3 regions of the Butyribacter sp. genome follow, and region 3 is predicted to be linked to each of the others. Evidence: predicted binding sites of a transcription regulator. Region 3 holds the regulator's gene; each other region holds the start of a gene.

Region 1 (4,251 bases), on a different contig from region 3:
ATGGGGAAGTGGTAAGAGCTTTGTATTGGAAAAGATTCAGAAATGTCTTCAAGAGGAACAAACAGAGGCAACACATACAGATCGTTTTTTTGTTGTTAGATATGATTGTTGGCAGTACGATTACTATGAAGAACCTATAGTTGCTATTATTTCTGTATTAAAAGAGAAGATTGAACAGTATGTGAGTTTATTATCAAATGAAACTAAGAAGGAAATGTTAGCGATTATTAAAAATACAATAACCAAAATTGCTGTCGAAGCAATAAAATCAAAGACTGGAATAGAGTTAGATGGTATTACTGAAACATCTGAAGATGCTGGAAAAATATATGATAAATATTTTGGCTTTCAAAATGTAGTTAAACAAGTACGAGAGCAAATTAAGAAGATAGCAGAAGATCAAACAGTAGTTATTATGGTTGATGAATTAGATAGGTGCTTGCCTTTGTATGCGATTAAAGTGTTGGAACGTATTCATCATGTATTCAATGAGTTGAAAAATGTAGTTGTTATAATTGCAATGGAGAAAAAACAAATGTCGAATTCATTGAAGCAAATCTATGGGAATGAAATGGATGTTGATCGATATATGAAAAAAATAATCTCATTAAGTTTTAAGCTGGATAATGGGTCGGCTACTAATTTTATTAAGAAATATGAGAGTTTTATGAAAATGTTTGTCATCCAAGAACAAGAAAAGGATGAGCTGGAGAAATTTTTAAAGGTAATTACTTTTGGAATAGAAATTCGTACGCAGGAAAAAATTTTTGAAAAAGCAGAAACTATACATAAACTGATGGCATGTCAATATAAAATGGATAGTGCTATATTAGCATCTGAGTTACTTGTTTTATGCATAAAAGAGAAAATGTCAACAGTTAGTATGAATTGGATAGTTGATGCATCGGGTTATCCAGATGTCGAAACTGAAATTGGAAAAGATTATTTTGATTCAATAAGGAATTACGCAGAGAATATCAGACAATATCCTACAAGAATAAACGACAAATTTGTATGCAAGCAAAGTTATTTTATTGACAAAATGATTTTTATAATTTCAGGATTGAATAATGAGTATAAAAATAATATGTGTGGTTCGTTTTATTGTTCGGATAAGGAAATGGAAGAAAAGTTGGATTTTTCAAAAAGAGTATATGAATTATTAAGAATATAGGAGGGCTTGCGTATGATGACGGATGAAAAAATCAAAAATTCTGATGAGTTGGAGTTTGCTATATTTTGTATTGAAAATGTAGCGGCAAAGCTGGGCGTGGATGCAGAACGTGTTTATCAGGCTTTTACCGAACAAAGCGATATTCTGAATGGATATATCGTGCCAGAATATGAAGTGTTGCATACCCAGGGGCGTGAATATATTGTAGCTGATATTCTCGATGTTATGAGAGAAAGGGGCGTGGAAATATGATTCTTTATCATGGCTCTTTTTTGGAAATTGCAAATCCGGATTTGGTTCATTCTCGTTCCAATGTGGATTTTGGGCGTGGCTTTTATGTCACACCGATGTATGAACAGGCGGCGAAATGGTGCAGCAAGTTCAAACGCCGTGGGAAGGATGGAATTATCTCATGGTATGAATACGATGAAAACCGGGAAGCCGAACTGAAAATGTTGAAGTTCGATTCTTATTCCGAAGAATGGCTGGATTTCATTCTGAACTGTCGAAGTGGAAAAGATTTGACAAATTATGACCTTGTTGTAGGTGGTGTTGCCAATGATAAAGTGTTCAATACAGTGGAATTGTTCTTTGATGGACTTATTGATAAAACAGAAGCAATCAATCGCTTGCGGTATGAAAAGCCGAATCAGCAAATATGTTTTCGCACAGAGAAAGCATTGTCTTTGTTGCATTTTGAAGGGAGTGAAACACTATGACAGCGAATCCGATTTTGCTTCAGAAAAAATATAGCCGTGTTATCGAATGCTTTGCCAAACAGCAGGGACTTTCACTGGATGCAGCATTGAATTTCTTTTATCATTCCCAGGTTTACCAGCTAATCCGTGACGGTGTTTCTGATATGCACTGCATGAGCGATGAGTATCTAGCAGAAGAATTGAAACAGGAATATACAGACAAAAATAAATTTTTGATAAAGTAAAAGGTGCCGAATTGCGGTTCAGTAGTGGTGAAGTTGATTTGCGTATCAATATTTATCGAGGTCAGGTTGCTACAGATAATCTCAATAACGCCAACAAAATGTCGGATACTATTGATAAAATGCCGGATACTATGAGTAAAGTGCCGGATAGTGCCGGATAGTGCCAACAAAGTGCCGGATAATGAACAGAAACAAAAAATTTATAGATATGTATCGGAAAATGAATCTATTACTACTGCTGAGACGGCAGAGCTTTTAGAGGTCAAACCGCGTAGAGCTAGAGTTGTTTTAAGGAATATGGTTAATAGTGGTTGCTTGAGAAAAGAAGGTACGGCGCGGAGCACAATTTATGTAAAAAATATGGAAGGAAAATAATGTAGGATGGATAGTTTACAGTAAGTATTTATCGGGATAAGGTTATGAAATCAGAAGATTCAGCAAGGTGTAGCACAAATTCTTTAAAAAATAATTAGCACTCACCTCTTGACAGTGCTAACAATCAGTGCTATTATGTCTTGCAGATAAAGAAAACAATGTTATTGACATATAAGTTTTGAATAAAAAACAATGTCATTCTCATAGAGGGGAGGAGATTACATGAACATTAGTAAATTTACTCAGAAATCGCAGGAAGTAGTTCAGGGTTGTGAGAAGATTGCTATGGACTATGGTCATCAGGAGATTGGCGAGGAACATTTGCTTGCATCTATGATGAAAGTTGATGACAGTCTTATCAGCAAACTCATTGAAAAGATGGGAATTGAACCTGAAGTATTTCTGGCACAGATAGATGGACTTTTAAATAAACGTCCGAAAGTGACAGGCGGAGATATGCGTATCGACCGTTATCTTAATGAAACGCTTATATATGCGGAAGATGAAGCAAAACGCATGGGAGATGAATATGTTTCTGTTGAGCATTTGTTCCTTAGTCTTCTCGCACATCCTAGCAAAGAAGTAAAGGCACTTTTCAAGCAGTGTCAGATAACTAAAGAAAGATTTCTCCAGGTGCTTTCACAGGTGAGAGGAAACCAGCGTGTGACAAGTGATAATCCTGAGGCAACTTATGATACACTTGAAAAATACGGAACCGACCTTGTAGAAAGAGCAAAGGAAGGAAAAATGGATCCTGTTATCGGCAGAGATAGTGAGATTAGAAATGTCATCCGTATTCTTTCGAGAAAAAATAAAAATAATCCGGTACTTATCGGTGAGCCGGGCGTCGGTAAAACAGCGGCAGTTGAGGGGCTTGCACAGCGTATAGTAAGAGGTGATGTGCCGGGAGAGCTTAAAGATAAAAAAATATTTGCACTTGATATGGGGGCACTCGTCGCAGGTGCAAAATACAGAGGTGAGTTTGAGGAAAGACTTAAGGCGGTTCTTGAGGAAGTAAAGAAAAGCGAAGGTCAGATTATACTCTTTATTGATGAGCTTCATACAATTGTAGGTGCCGGAAAAACAGATGGTGCCATGGATGCAGGCAATATGCTTAAACCAATGCTTGCAAGAGGTGAACTTCATTGTATAGGTGCGACAACGCTTGACGAGTATCGTATGTATATTGAGAAGGATGCTGCACTTGAAAGACGTTTCCAGCCTGTTATGGTGAGTGAGCCGACTGTCGAGGACACGATTTCAATACTTCGTGGACTTAAGGACAGATACGAGGTATATCATGGCGTAAAGATTACGGATGCCGCACTTGTTGCAGCAGCAACACTTTCAAACAGATATATTTCAGACAGATTTCTTCCTGATAAGGCAATAGACCTTGTGGATGAAGCGTGTGCGATGATAAAAACAGAACTTGATTCACTTCCGGCAGAACTTGATGAAGTACAGCGAAAGATTATGCAGATGGAAATTGAGGAAGCTGCTCTTAAAAAAGAGACAGACCATATTTCAAAAGAGAGACTTGCAACGCTTCAAAAAGAACTTGCCGAACTTAAAGAAAGTTTTACGGCTCAGAAGTCAAAATGGGATCAGGAAAAATCATCTGTTGATAAAGTAAACAAAGTGAAAGAACAGATTGATGCACTTCATACTGAAATGGATGCGGCAAAGCGTGAGTATAATCTTGAAAAGCTTGCAGAACTTCAATACGGCAGACTGCCTGAACTTGAAAAACAGCTTG
Region 2 (4,251 bases), on a different contig from region 3:
GATATAACAGAGGCAAAAGCCATGTCAGATTATCTTATAAAAAACGGAATAAAAAGTGATAGAATAATCTTTGAGGACAAATCAGAAAACACGAGCGAGAATCTCGAATATTCGGCGGAGATTATTGGCAGCAAAACAAAAAAGATTGTTATTGTCAGTAATGATTTTCATATTTACAGGGCAAAATGCATAGCAAAGAAAATGGGTTATACAGATGTGAGTGGTGCAAGTGCAAAAACAAAGCCGATTACGATACCTAACAGTTTTGTCAGAGAAGCATTTGCGGTTGTTAAATATAAGATTTTTAATCAGATCTGAGTGGGAAAAATATATAAAGCAGTAAAAAGGCAAAGTAGTACAACTATATGTGAGAAAAAATATTTTGGGAAATATATACATGAATGAGGTTGTAGAAATGAAATACAATAGCTTAGAGAAAAAGAAGGACATAAAAAGAGGAGTACAGGATGGAATACCGATAGCACTTGGGTATCTGTCGGTTAGTTTTGCTTTTGGAATAATGGCGGTATCGGCGGGACTGGCTGCATGGCAGGCGATACTTATCTCGGTTGCCAATGTGACATCAGCGGGACAGTTTGCGGGTGTTGAGATTATGGCAACATGCGGTGGTCTTGTCGAGATGGCATTGACTCAGCTTGTCATAAACATAAGATATGCACTTATGTCATTGTCTCTTGCTCAGAAAGTGGACAGTACATTTAAGAAACCGACACGAATGGCAGTGAGTTTTTGCGTCACGGATGAAATATTTGCGGTTTCAGTCAGCCGTAACAAGACGATAAGCAAGTATTACATGCTTGGAATAATATCTGTTTCATATGTCGGATGGATAGCCGGAACAGCGTTTGGAGCAGTACTTGGCGGCGTTCTTCCGGCAGTTATAAGTGATGCACTCGGTATAGCGATATACGGAATGTTTTTAGCAATAATTCTCCCGGCGGCAAGGGATGACAGCCGCTATCTCAAGGTAATAATAATTGCAGTCATTTTAAGCTGTATGTTTAAGTGGTTTCCTGTTTTGAACAAGGTATCATCAGGTTTTGTGATAATAATATGTGCCGTTATAGCATCGGCAGCCGGAGCATTGCTTTATCCGATTGATGATGCAGAGGAAATGGAGGGGAATAAATGAATACAAAGACATTTTTTATATATCTTATAGTAATGGCAGGAGTTACATATCTTATCAGAGCAATACCTCTGACGGCGTTTAGTGGGAAAATAGAAAACAGATTTATCAAATCGTTTTTGGCGTATGTTCCATATGCTGTGCTCGGCGCAATGACATTTCCGGCAATAATTTATTCGACGGCGGATTTGATTTCGGGAATAGCAGGAACTATAGTCGGTGTGTTCTTTGCGTATAGAAGAAGGAGCCTGCTTACTGTTGCCGTAGCAGCCTGTGTTGCAGTGCTTTTGGTTTCGATGGTCGAATTGGTGTAGGGAAAGTACTCCTTTTCAAAATTCGTTGCAGGCGAAATTATTAACAGGACACAAAAAGTTCACAAAATTTATTAGCACTCACTCTTGACGAGTGCTAATAAAAGTGATATAACATAATCAGAACAAAGGAAGGGAACAAAAAGAAGAAAAGAATTTCAATCATACAATTGAATTTGAAGATTGAAATAAAAAAGAAATCTTCTGAGTTGCTGAAACATCCCGGTTCCATGAAACAAGGTAATAAAGCATATATGAAAAGGAGAGATGACTTATGTTAATGCCTAGTATTTTTGGAGAAAATTTGTTTGATGATTGGTTTGATGAGTTTCCATTTTATGATTTCGACAAGAGCATGAAAAATACCGAGAAGAAGTTATATGGTAAAAAAGCAGGAAGAATCATGAAAACTGATATTAAAGAGAAAAAAGATGGTTATGAGCTTGAAATTGATTTGCCTGGCTTTACTAAAGATGAAATAAATGCTTCTATTGAGGACGGTTATTTAACTATCAGTGCAGCTAAGGGTCTTGATAAGGACGAAAAAGAGAAAGAAAGCGGAAGATATATTCGCAAAGAGCGTTATGCAGGAGCATGCCAGAGAAGTTTCTATGTTGGTGAGGCTGTTAAACAGGAAGATGTTAAAGCTGAATTTAAACACGGTATTTTGAAACTTTTTGTTCCGAAAAAAGAGCCTGAGAAGAAAGTAGATGAACATAAATATATTGCAATTGAAGGATAACAACTTCAAACATTATTAAAAAAAATAATAGCCACAGAAAATCACGATTTTATCGTGTTTTCTGTGGCTGTTTTTTATATAATTACAAAAAACAAGAAAAATATTCTTTATCAATCTTTGCGTTAAAAAGCCACAGCGAGAATAATTCAAGCAGAAACATTGTTGACAAAAATAAATGGAGATATTATCTTACAAATAGGGTAGAGAAATATAGGGTAGAGAGAAAACATGTCTATTTATTGTTATTGAGAGGTGATTAAAAGTATGAAAAGATTATTTGTTTCTATGATAGCGACGATAGTGTTTATAACGGTAATTGGAGCGTTATCAAGGCAATTTGTAAATCGGAATTTTGCAAAAGAGACATCTGTAAGTGATACAACAAATATGTCATCTGGTTTAGCAGCAAAATATGAAAACATATGTGAGAAAGCAATAAATATTGGCAATAGCAGCCAAAAATTGATTATTAGCCAAAATGAAAATGATGTAACAGATACCAATATTACTTTAAACGGAAAAAAGGTTATGTTAAAAAGAGTTGCTATAGGAGCCGGGTATGCGCATCCTGATATAAAATTAGCAGATGTTACGGGGGATGGCAGAAAAGAAATTGTAATGTTTTTAGAAGGTGGTGCGTCTGGAGTATCGTGCGATATTCAAATATTTGGAAAGACAAATGGAGAATGGTCGGAAATATCTACGCCTGACTCGCTATGGGAAGATAACGATGTTTCAATATCTGCTGATAGAGAAAAAAATTTAGTTGTGGAAGTTTCGGCAGTAGATTTTCGACAACAAGTTTGTAGTAAACAAGATGTGCCCGGAAAAAAATTAGAAGGTATAGTAGGAATACGAAAATGTAAAATAGAAAATGGGAAAATACAAATAGGTGATGATATTTCGATTGGAACAGTAGGAAATAAGATAGGTGAGATTGTTCAGACATTGAAATACGATAAAAAAAATAATCAATTCATATACGATAAAATTAAGTATAAAAGTACTAACTAATACCTAAAGCGGTGAAGCTCCTAATTTGTGAATTCAGCATTCTCTTATAAATGCTGGTTTTATTTTTGGTTTCAGTGATAGGGTTCTAAAGTTTACCTCTATAGCATACCTTGAATAAGATACAAATGTACAGGTACATATATTGTACCGCATGGATGTGTCTGTTAGTCAGGTATGTTATGGAGGTGTTTTTTTATGGGAATGGATGAGAAAGTTGATGAAGTGCTTAAACAATATGAGCTTGATATAAGAACAAGAAGGCGTGTCAGAGGTTCGGTGGTTATCGAGAGTGGAGACAGGTTTTATGTTGTGAAACCATATCTTGGAGATGAGACAAAAATATTTTTCGAGGAAAACGTAAAAGAACGGTTGGTCGAAAATGGATATGAATATGTAGACATTGCTTTGAAAAATAATTCTGAAAAATATATAAGTGATGACCCATGTGGCGGAAAATGGGTAGTTAGAAGATGGTTTAAATCACAGGAATGTGACATAAAAGATGAAAAACAGGTTTGCATGGCAGCATCACATCTTGCGTATTTACATAAATATATGAGACTTTCTACGGATTTGGCTATCAAATTAAACACATCTAAAATTGATATTATTTCTATGTTTGAAAAACACAACAATGAAATGAAGCGTGTAAATAGTTATATTAAAGCAAAAAAGAAGAAAAACCGCATGGAAATAAGTATTTTGAACTCGTTTAAGGAATTTTACAATCAGGGATTAGAAGCACTTGAGTATATTAAAAAATGCAATGCGGATAAATTATGTGAAAAGACAATCAGTGAAAACAGAATAATTCATGGAAGTTATAATTATCATAATATTTCATTTGCAGGAGAAAATATAATTACATCTAATTTTGAAAAAGCGGCAGTGGGGCTTCAGGTTACGGACCTTTATGACTGGATTAGAAAAACCATGGAAAAAAACAGCTGGAACAGTGACATGGGTATATCAATTGTTACGGCATATATTAACAGCAGGGAAATGGAAACGGGTGAACTGGAAATGTTATATGC
Region 3 (4,251 bases):
ACGGTATCTTCATTTATATCCATCATAAGCCTTTTCATTATGGCGAGAGTTGAAAAATCTTCTGTTTTACAGTCATAAGCCTGTTGCATAAGGGACTGTATCGACTCTTTGTTTATTGGCAGGAGATTGTCCATAAGAGCTTTTACTGTTGCCTGATTGTGCTCTGTATTAGGAAGTCCCGCTTCTTCAAGGGCTTTGTTTATAAGATTTAATTCCGTATCAGAGTAGCTGTTTTTGACAGGGGAGAGCAAAATCTGACCGGGATTTGGACTGCTGAGCGAAAAGGCTGCAGTTTGTCCGATTGAAAGCTTTGAGCTGTCTTCTATATATCCTTTTAATATGGTATTGTTATCAAGAGTGACAGTTATCTCGTTGCCCCTTAGGTCAGAAATCTCACCTTTTACAATGTCACCCACTCTGAGCTGGGTTGCACTTCTGGCAACGCCATAGTCACTGTTTCCGCCGGGAGTGCGTGATACGGAACCTGAACTTTGTGTGCCGGCGTTTCCGCCGCGTGATGTGGAGGTCCTGGACTGTGCACGTCCGTTTGATGTCTGGCTGTTTAATCTGTTTGCATTTAGTGAATTTATTCTATTTGTATTATTGTCCATATTTTTCCTCGTTTTTTTAATATTATTATTACCAACCAATGCCACGGATTGCTTCATTGCCATGCAATTTTCGCAATACTGCATCATTATATCTATTATATCGACTTATTTGGTAAGACTTCAGTATTAAGTTGCAAAAAAAATAAAAAAGTTTCAAAATATCCTTGACAAGATTTTATATGCGTGCTATCTTACTTTATAGATGTTAGCACTCCACCACAAAGAGTGCTAACAGAGAAACAGAAGGGAGTGGTTAAGTGGAGTTAGATGATAGAAAGTTAAAGATACTTCAAACGATTATCAGAACTTATCTTGAAACCGGAGAGCCGGTTGGTTCAAGAACGATTTCAAAAGATACAGACTTGAATCTAAGTTCAGCGACTATCCGAAATGAGATGTCTGATCTTGAAGAGATGGGATATATCATACAGCCTCATACATCAGCAGGCAGAATTCCTTCTGACAAAGGTTATCGTCTTTATGTAGATACGATGCTTGATGATAAGACAAGTGAAGTTATGAATCTGAAAGATGAACTTGAACAAAAAGCGGGAAAGATAGATGTATTACTTAAACAGGTAGCTAAGCTTCTTGCAAACAATACAAATTATGCGACACTTGTTTCGGGACCGAGATATGAGTCGAAGAAAGTTAAGTTTATCCAGCTTACACAGGTTGATGCAGACAGCATTCTGGCAGTCATAGTTCTTGACAACAATGTAGTTAAAAATGAAATAGTAAAAGTCGAGGGTTCGATAGACCAGGAGATGATGGTAAAGTTAAACTTTATTTTAAATACCACATTAAACGGTCTTGATGTTACCGAGATGAACTTGGCTATTATCAGAAAGATAAAAGAACAGGTTGGCAGCTATACGGAAGTTATCGATTCGGTTTTGGAAGTTATCGGTAAGGCACTTACTGAAGATGATGATTTAGAAATTTATACGAGTGGTGCTACAAACATTTTAAAATATCCTGAACTTTCGGATAAGGCAAGTGCAACAGAGATATTAAATGCCTTTGAGGAAAAAAATATTATAGGTGACTGGCTTGATACGGCAGAATCAAAAGCAGGTGAAAGTGATTCTAAGAAATCGGGTTCAAGTGATACTCATGACATTCAGGTTTATATCGGAAATGAAACAAAAGTAGATACCATGAAAGATTGTTCAGTTGTTACGGCGACATATAAAATACACGAAGGTGTATATGGAAAAATTGGCATTGTAGGACCAAAACGAATGGATTATGATAAGGTTGTAAGTACATTGCAGTCGCTAATGTCTGAACTTGATGATATATTCAAGGACAAATAAATAAGAGAGGTGGCAGGAAATTGGCAGCAGACAATAAAGATATAAAAAAAGACATAGATATTGAAGAAGTAAAAGATGAAAATAGTGTTGATGATGCTGTAGAAGAAACAACAGAAACAGCAGAAGATAAAAAAGAGGAAACTTCCGGTGAAGAAACACCAAAGAAAGAAAAGAAGTTTGGAAGAAAAAAAGACAAGGCAGTTGAAAAGCTTGAAGAGAAAGTTAAAGAACTTGAAGATATGAGGGTGAGACAGCTTGCTGAGTTTGAAAATTTCCGTAAGCGTTCAGAAAAAGAAAAGAGCCAGATGTTTGAAGTCGGAGCAAAGAGTGTGATTGAAAAAATTCTTCCGGTCATGGATAACTTTGAGAGAGGATTACAGGGAGTTCCTGAGGAAGAAAAAGATGCACCTTTTGTTAAAGGCGTAGAAATGGTTTACAAACAGATGCTCACTGCTTTTGAAGAGATGGGAGTTAAGCCTATTGAAGCAGTAGGAAAAGAGTTTGATCCGAACCTTCACAACGCTGTTATGGCTGTAGATGATGATTCATTGGAAAGCGGAACAGTTGCAGAAGAAATGCAGAAAGGTTACATGTACAAAGAAAGTGTTGTGAGACACAGCATGGTAAAAGTAGTTAATTAGTTTAATAAAATATGAAATAAAGAGATTATAATATAGGAGGCAATCATTATGAGTAAGATTATTGGTATTGATTTAGGAACAACAAACTCTTGTGTAGCAGTTATGGAAGGTGGAAAACCTGTAGTAGTTGCAAATACAGAGGGAGCAAGAACAACACCTTCAGTTGTTGCATTTACAAAGACAGGAGAGAGACTTGTAGGTGAACCTGCAAAACGTCAGGCAGTTACAAATGCTGACAAGACAATTTCTTCTATCAAGAGACACATGGGTTCTGATTATAAAGTTACAATAGATGACAAGAAATATTCTCCACAGGAAATTTCAGCAATGGTTCTTCAGAAATTAAAGGGCGATGCTGAGAGTTATCTTGGTGAGAAAGTTACAGAAGCAGTTATTACTGTTCCGGCATATTTTAATGATGCACAGCGTCAGGCTACAAAAGATGCAGGTAAGATTGCCGGTCTTGATGTAAAGAGAATTATCAACGAGCCAACAGCAGCAGCACTTGCTTATGGTCTTGACAATGAAAAAGAGCAGAAAATCATGGTTTACGATTTAGGTGGTGGTACATTTGATGTATCTATCATTGAGATTGGTGACGGAGTTATCGAAGTATTAGCAACATCAGGAAACAATCATCTTGGTGGTGATGACTTTGACCAGAAGATTACAGATTACATGATTCAGGAATTTAAGAATAAAGAAGGCATTGACCTTTCAACAGATAAGATGGCACTTCAGAGATTGAAAGAAGCTGCTGAAAAAGCAAAGAAAGAGCTTTCATCAGCTACAACAACAAATATCAATCTTCCATTCATCACAGCAACAGCAGAAGGACCAAAGCATTTTGACATGGATCTTTCAAGAGCTAAATTTGATGAACTTACACATGATCTTGTAGAAGCAACAGCAACACCTGTACAGAATGCACTTAATGATGCAGGCATCACAGCTTCTGAACTTGGAAAAGTATTACTTGTAGGTGGTTCTACACGTATCCCGGCAGTACAGGATAAAGTTAAACAGCTTACAGGACATGAGCCAAGTAAATCACTTAACCCAGATGAGTGTGTAGCAATCGGTGCATCAGTACAGGGTGGAAAACTTGCAGGAGATGCAGGTGCAGGAGATATTCTTCTTCTCGATGTAACACCACTTTCACTTTCAATTGAGACAATGGGTGGCGTTGCTACAAGACTTATCGAGAGAAATACTACAATTCCTACAAAGAAGAGCCAGATATTCTCTACAGCCGCTGATAACCAGAGCGCAGTTGATATCAACGTACTTCAGGGTGAGAGACAGTTTGCTAAAGATAATAAATCACTCGGACAGTTCAGACTTGACGGTATCCCACCGGCAAGAAGAGGTGTTCCACAGATTGAGGTTACATTTGATATTGATGCAAACGGTATTGTAAATGTTTCAGCAAAAGACCTCGGTACAGGAAAAGAGCAGCATATCACAATCACAGCAGGCTCAAATATGTCTGATGAAGATATTGATAAGGCTGTTAAGGAAGCAGCACAGTTTGAGGCTGAGGATAAGAAACGTAAAGAGGGAATTGATGCAAGAAACGAAGCAGACAGCATGGTATTCCAGACACAGAAAGCTCTTGATGAAGCAGGTGATAAGGTAGATGCTGCTGAGAAAGAAAAAGTTCAGGCAGACATTGATGCA

The links. The regulator HrcA, encoded in region 3, represses chaperone genes, less so after heat shock. The targets are predictions, from matches to a motif close to TGTTAGCACTCNNNNNNNNNGAGTGCTAACA.
Region 1: a site for HrcA is predicted at 2,585-2,615, ahead of clpB (ATP-dependent chaperone ClpB). Genes of this name have one in related genera too.
Region 2: a site for HrcA is predicted at 1,534-1,564, ahead of ACZLXV_RS00460 (Hsp20/alpha crystallin family protein). Genes of this name have one in related genera too.

The regions. Positions count from the first base shown of each region.
Region 1 is NZ_DBLYGC010000006.1:42,146-46,396, forward strand. Features, by position in the region: gene ACZLXV_RS04095 (KAP family P-loop NTPase fold protein) at 1-1,174, shown strand, start outside; gene ACZLXV_RS04100 (DUF3791 domain-containing protein) at 1,187-1,426, shown strand; gene ACZLXV_RS04105 (DUF3990 domain-containing protein) at 1,423-1,893, shown strand; gene ACZLXV_RS04110 (DUF3791 domain-containing protein) at 1,890-2,117, shown strand; gene ACZLXV_RS04115 (hypothetical protein) at 2,129-2,278, shown strand; gene clpB (ATP-dependent chaperone ClpB) at 2,715-4,251, shown strand, end outside.
Region 2 is NZ_DBLYGC010000001.1:115,932-120,182, reverse strand. Features, by position in the region: gene ACZLXV_RS00475 (YdcF family protein) at 1-318, shown strand, start outside; gene ACZLXV_RS00470 (AzlC family ABC transporter permease) at 416-1,153, shown strand; gene ACZLXV_RS00465 (AzlD domain-containing protein) at 1,150-1,464, shown strand; gene ACZLXV_RS00460 (Hsp20/alpha crystallin family protein) at 1,736-2,203, shown strand; gene ACZLXV_RS00455 (hypothetical protein) at 2,468-3,217, shown strand; gene ACZLXV_RS00450 (hypothetical protein) at 3,413-4,251, shown strand, end outside.
Region 3 is NZ_DBLYGC010000016.1:15,455-19,705, forward strand. Features, by position in the region: gene fliK (flagellar hook-length control protein FliK) at 1-611, opposite strand, end outside; gene hrcA (heat-inducible transcriptional repressor HrcA) at 869-1,930, shown strand; gene grpE (nucleotide exchange factor GrpE) at 1,951-2,571, shown strand; gene dnaK (molecular chaperone DnaK) at 2,620-4,251, shown strand, end outside.